2 linked regions of the Candidatus Minimicrobia sp. QA0096 genome follow. The protein of the gene in region 2 interacts with the protein of the main gene of each other region in a pairwise test. Links are inferred from orthologs where the notes say so. Each region holds a gene or a part of one and is shown on either strand. Other genes may lie near its edges. The genes, in order: recA and dprA.

The links.
Region 1: the proteins of dprA (region 2) and recA interact in binary tests that used the Bacillus subtilis proteins (3 or more experiments, as listed by UniProt). The link is inferred for Candidatus Minimicrobia sp. QA0096 from one-to-one orthologs.

What each region holds. Positions count from the first base shown.
Region 1 is NZ_OZ017288.1:388,306-391,458, reverse strand. The notes cover bases 210-3,028. They hold recA (recombinase RecA), read left to right. Parts: upstream 210-1,000; coding sequence 1,001-2,056; downstream 2,057-3,028. Other genes in these bases: AACH20_RS02095 (hypothetical protein), read right to left, coding at 2,718-3,028; AACH20_RS02100 (regulatory protein RecX), read left to right, coding at 2,068-2,721; AACH20_RS02110 (type II secretion system protein), read right to left, coding at 541-933; AACH20_RS02115 (PH domain-containing protein), read left to right, coding at 210-536. Outside these bases: more of AACH20_RS02115, read left to right, coding at 1-209; more of AACH20_RS02095, read right to left, coding at 3,029-3,153. UniProt on the Bacillus subtilis protein: Multifunctional protein involved in homologous recombination, DNA repair and competence.
Region 2 is NZ_OZ017288.1:58,011-61,102, forward strand. Bases 66-2,823 are described here. They hold dprA (DNA-processing protein DprA), read right to left. Parts: upstream 2,001-2,823; coding sequence 1,131-2,000; downstream 66-1,130. Other genes in these bases: topA (type I DNA topoisomerase), read right to left, coding at 66-354; AACH20_RS00275 (CDP-alcohol phosphatidyltransferase family protein), read right to left, coding at 406-1,092; AACH20_RS00285 (Fur family transcriptional regulator), read right to left, coding at 2,377-2,790. In the rest of the region: more of topA, read right to left, coding at 1-65; AACH20_RS00290 (TIGR03943 family putative permease subunit), read right to left, coding at 2,838-3,092. UniProt on the Bacillus subtilis protein: Protein that helps load RecA onto ssDNA during transformation. Binds cooperatively to circular ssDNA, is able to bridge different segments of DNA. Favors the loading of RecA onto SsbA- or SsbB-coated ssDNA and formation of RecA-DNA filaments.

The sequences.
Region 1 (3,153 bases), 330 kb from region 2 along the record:
CAAACCTCAATTTGAGTGAAGGCGAATATATTATTTTGGATATTAAGCGTCATCCGATTGGTATGCTAATCCCGACGGGAATCTCGGTTTTCTTAGTGGTGATGATCATGGTGTTTGTGATGTTTTATCCGTCAATTGCTCGAGATTCGATTATTTCGCCAATGCCGTCACTAACCGATATGTTTGGCGTGGCGATGCTGCTTATTGGGCTGGTGGCGCTTGGTGGTGCGGTGTCCTTGTGGATATATTTGCAGAATCATTTTTACATGACCAACGAAAGTGTGATTCAGGAAATCCAAGGTAGCTTATTTTATCGACACGAGCAAACGGTGAGCTTAGGCAGTATTGAAGATGCAAGCTTCCGCCAATCAGGCATTATTCAGACTCTTTTCAATTATGGCACGATTCGCCTCAGCACTGAGGGTGAAGAAACGACATACATATTCCATTTTGTGGCAAATCCACGCAAGCAAATTGCGATAATCAATAATGCCATTGAAGACTTTAAGAATGGCCGTCCTGTTTGTGATGATTAGCTAATTATTTGTGGCGACTTTCTTTTATATAGTCATCTTCATCGACAAGCGTCGCGACAAGTTTGTATGACTTACATTTTCCGTCATTACAATTTGAAGATTCATAGCGGTAACTGCTGTCTTTTTCGCCAATTTTCTTACCTTGTGGATCTTTTAACAATGCGGGATCCATAGTTGGAAGCGTACCTTCTTCTAGCTTCTCTGGGTAATAGCCATTTTTAACGTAAAAACCTTCTTCCAGGCTATAATGCATAGCGTTAATCGCGGTGCGTTTTTTGGCGTTGTTTGATTCGTTGGTCAATTTTGTATATTGTGAGAAACCTAAGATTGCGATAACAATCAAGAAAGTCGCTACAACCAAAAGTTCAATAATAGTGAAACCGTTTCGCTTATTCATGAATGTAATTATAGCAAATCTTGCGACAAATCGGTATAATAAAAGAAGTAACTAAGGAGGGAATGCTATGGCAAAATCAGACAGTAAAACAGTAAATCCAGAAAAGTCAAGTCAGGCATCGGATAAAAAAGTTGATGAAGGCAAGCTTAAGGCGCTTGGTCTAGCAATGGATCAAATCACCAAGCAATTTGGCGACGGATCAATTATGAAATTGGGCGAGGCTCATAAAGTCGATGTTGAAGTAATTCCTTCTGGTGCTTTGAGTTTGGATTTGGCGCTCGGTGGCGGATATCCAAAAGGTCGTATCATAGAAATCTATGGTCCAGAAAGCTCGGGTAAGACAACATTGACGCTTCACGCTATTGCAGAAATTCAGAAGCAGGGTGGAACGGCAGCGTTTATTGATGCTGAGCACGCCCTTGATCCAGCATACGCTAAGCGTCTGGGTGTAGATACGGAAAATTTGTTGGTTTCTCAGCCAGATAACGGCGAGCAAGCATTGGAAATTACAGAAACGTTGGTTCGTTCTAATGCGGTGGATTTGGTGATAGTTGACTCGGTGGCTGCCTTGACGCCACAGGCTGAAATTGATGGCGATATGGGCGATTCTCATATGGGTCTTCAGGCTCGATTGATGAGTCAGGCTCTACGTAAATTGACGGGAATCATCAATAAATCAAAAGCCACGGTTATCTTTATCAATCAGATTCGTATGAAAATTGGCGTGATGTTTGGCAATCCTGAAACGACAACTGGCGGTAATGCCTTGAAATTTTACGCGTCGCAGCGAATTGATATTCGTCGAATTGGTCAGATCAAAGTTGGCGATGATATTATTGGTAATCGCACAAAAATTAAGGTTGTGAAAAATAAGATTGCACCGCCGTTCCGTGTGGCTGAATTTGACATTATGTACAACGAGGGAATTAGTAAAACTGGCGATATTCTGGACTTGGCGGCAACGCACGGTATAGTTGAAAAATCTGGTGCGTTTTATAAATATAACGGCGAAACGATTGGTCAGGGGCGTGACAAGACGAAGAATTATTTGAAGGAAAATCCTGAGGTTTTGGCGGAAATTGATCAGAAAGTGCGTGATAAAGTGAAGGAAGCTGAAAGTTAATTCATATATAGATGAAAATCACCGATATTTCTCTTCAGGCTCGTGATAAAAATCGCGTCAATGTAAGCGTTGACGGAAAATATCGTTTTAGCTTGGACGTATTTCAGGTCGGCGAACTAGGCATTAAGATTGGTCGCGAATATACGGAAGAGGAAATTTCGAAACTAGAAGACGATAGCCAGTTTGGCAAGTTGTATGCTAGGTCTATAGAATACTGCTTAATGCGTCCGCGAGCCATCAAAGAAGTGCGTGATTATCTGCGTCGGAAAACACTAGCTACTCGTCGACGTTCGGCGAAAACTGGAAAAATTATTGAACGTCCTGGAGTGAAGCCGGAGATTACTGAGCGCGTCTTAGATCGTCTTATTGAGAAAAAATATTTGGACGATGAAAAATTTGCTCGATTTTGGTTTGAGCAGCGGTTCATGAAAAAAGGCGCCAGTATTCGCCGTTTGAAATTGGAACTGGCGCAAAAGGGAATTGATAATACAACGATTGAGTCGTTAGTTAAAGAGAACATTCGCTCTGATGACGAGGAATTGCGGAAGATTATTGCTAAAAAACGTTATCGATATAGCGACCAACAGAAGTTTATGCAATATTTGGCTAGGCAGGGGTTTTCTTACGACGACATTAAGAAGGCTCTTGAAAACCCAAATGATTAATCAACTTTTGTAGATTCTGGTTGTGGACGAGGCTGCTTGCGGAATGGGTTTTCGTATGAATTTATCTGCGGAATAGGTGTTTTTTCGGCTATATGCGAGATAGTTGCTGATTTTACAACGATTTTATCATCGGTCACTTTTACAATCTGAGAACGATGAATAAGTAGCTCTGTGTCGCCAAAACTTTTCAAGAATGGTCGCCGAATTCGGAGCTGTTGTATAATAAAATTCCCAGCCGCCAACGTATATCCGATAACTTTTCCGATTTTCTTATTCTTTTCATCAATAACCAACTTGTCTTTTAATGCAAAATTGATTTCATAAATTTCTTTTATAGCAATAACATCATCAATGCCTATGATCTCATCGGTTGAATCAATAATCATACCGAGCGGCCCAATTTCTCTGACATCGTCAACGCGAAGTAAACTA
Region 2 (3,092 bases):
GATCTCGTGGAAGACGATTCGCTTGGTTGTTTCAATTGGAAGATCCAGCACCTTACATAAATGCCAAGCAATGGCCTCTCCTTCGCGGTCTTCATCGGTTGCAAGCCAAACATTTTCCTTGCCAACTGCCTTGACATTTTTCTTTAGTTCGGTGATAACTTTCTTTTTCTCAGGATCAACTTCATAAATTGCGAAAAAATCGTTAGCCACGTCAATCGGCGGCGTTCCATCCTTCGTCTTTTTAACAATCGAGCGAATATGCCCCACACTGGACAGGACGTGAAAATCCTTGCCGAGGTATTTCTCGATGGTTTTAGCTTTGGCTGGTGACTCGACAATAACGAGATTTTTCATAACTTTATATTATAACAAATCATTATCTGGCTACAACCGCAAAGTGAATTATTATGAGCGACCACTGAGGCGACTGAGCATTGCCATTGAGCCAAGGCTGCGATTAACATCTATTATTTGGCGCGGCTCTTTTGGTTTTTCTGTATTGCCGTTGACCGCTCTCTTTACGTAAGTGTATGTTGCGTGTGCAGCGAGTGGAAGAGAGGTAGCAGATGCTACAGCCCCTAGCTTGCGTAGAGTCTTGGCGAGATTTGGTTTTTTGTTTTGTTCGGCAATATGAGCACCAATATATGATATCAAAGTGGCTGTTTCTCCTGCCATGGCTAGTTTTCCTGATTTAGTTGGTCGAGTTTCAGCCTTCTCATCGCTACGCAAATTAGCGATTCCCGTAGCTAGAGCGTTTATCGAGTTTAGTAGAGCAACAGTGCCAAGAACTTTCTTCGGAGCCAGCCCCTTTTTATGTATTTCATAGAGGATTTTTGCCATAACTATTTTGTCTGTTGTGGCGTCTAATGCCGCGCCAGTGTTGCTGGTCTGTCCTGTCATACGTGCTACTTTGCCGTCCAAGACGTCAGCTAATCGCCCGACCGCGCATTCCGCCAGTCCTTCAGCCGTATCAATTTTTTTAGATCCGTGCATCACCAAAGCGGCGCCAGTCACGCTTATCAAATTAGGGACAGTAAAGATGTCCTTAGCAATTTTATGGGCGACAGGAGATGCTTCTCGGGCTTTTTTCATAGTCCGCATAATAACATCAATTTGTCAAAATAACAATATTATCGTAACGTCCAGTTGTTCGCCCCGAGAGGCTTGATAACACCGTTGATTTCTAGCATTGTGAGCGCCGTGGCGAAGTCTGACGCGGATAATCCTGATTTTTGTTGGATTTCGTCGCCGTCGCGCAGCCCTTCTGAGATGAGTTTTATGATGATGCCTTCTTCAATTGTTGCGCTGGCTGCTAATTCTTGACCGTTGTCTTTTTGTAATTTTTCTGGCGCGATGATTGATAAAACATCGTCGGCGTCTGTCACCAAATACGCCCCTTGTTTTAATAAAGTATTACAACCCGCCGACAACGGGCTGGTTATGTTTCCGGGAACTACAAACAAATCTCTTCCCTGGTTCAGTGCGTGCGAGGCTGTGTTTAATGTGCCGCTTCGCTCGGCGGCTTCGGTGATAATAATTCCGTCAGCCAGCCCACTAACCAAACGATTGCGCTCCAGAAAACTCCAACGATTGACTATTTTATTATCGCCCTTCATCCATTCTGAAACGACCGCACCGCCCCGCTCTATGATGCTCATGGCTAGTTGATAATTAGTCCGCGGCGAAATATCCGGAAGTTCATTTGGGACGACCGCCACGACTGTTCCGCCAGCTTCAATCGCAGCTTTTTGGGCAATACAATCCACGCCTAACGCCAGCCCACTCACGATTACACATCCGGCTTTTGCCAGATCTGTTGCTAATCGCTCGGTCACTTCTTTTCCGTAGGCAGACGGCTTACGGGACCCGACGATTGATACGACTGGCGCATTTGTTTCTGGCAATTTTCCCATATAACATAAGCTTTTTGGTGGATTGGCAATATGCGCTAATCTCTGGGAGAAAATATGCTCATCTGGTGTAATTCTATTGATTTCCATAAAAAATGTGGTAAAAAGTATTGACACTTTGTCAAATGTTTGCTATAATCAAGGACGATTGGTTAAGTAATCATTAACCAAACGCACCTTATACCCCCTATTCTAACTATATGTTAGGTTGCGCGCAATGGCATTAAGTATTCTTACCCTCCACTTTTTGCGGTTCAACGTTACGCGCATACTAACCCCTTTAACTGCCCTTTTTCAAAGGCGACCTCTGTTAATGTGAGTACAAAATTGTATTGATAGTCATCAGGCGCGGACTTTTGGAGTTTTAGTCGCGACGCTTCACTGATACGGTAGCTCGGGTGGGTTGAAGGGTAAAAAAGCGTCAGGTGATGCCCACCCTTACCTGGCGCTTTTTTGTTGGGAAAAATTATTTATTTTCTATAATATGTCGGCACTTTCCGCAAACACCTTCCAGCTCAAAGTGGTGTTTTGCGACTATGAAATTATGTTTTTTACCAATGAGATCTATGAGTTTTTCGAGTTCTTGCGATTGTATGGGTTCGGCATTTTGACAATTGATGCAGTAGAGATGGTGATGATGCGGTATAAAAGGTTCCGCTAACTCGTAATAGTTCTTCCAGCCAATAGTTATGGTGTTTACAATGTTCAGATTATCGAACATTAGTAGCGTGCGGTAAATGCTGGCACGGTTAATGTTTTTGCAGTTTTTCGCAATATCGCCGACCGTAAGAGGAACATCTGAATTTCGCAGGATATCGAATACTTGCTGGCGAGGTTTTGTCAGGCGAAGATTGTGGCGTTCGAATATTTCATTTAGCATAGTACTATCAATAGTTTATAACTTATTGCAACAAGTGTGCAATAGACTTACAGCCCGAGTAATTCATAAGGATATTTAGGTTGGTTGATTTTTGTGATGTGTGCGTCGGTTATGACGTATTCAGCTTGACTATTAACGATTTTCTGCGACAATTTACCCTTGACGATTAACCATGTTCCATCTGGGTAGTCTGTCGAAAAGTTTTTCTCGACCAGGATTTTCATAGGCACGCTGTCAACAGTGCAGCAACTTATAACATATCTGGCAATATTGAAGTAATTATAGCCGTAGTTTTTTAACAG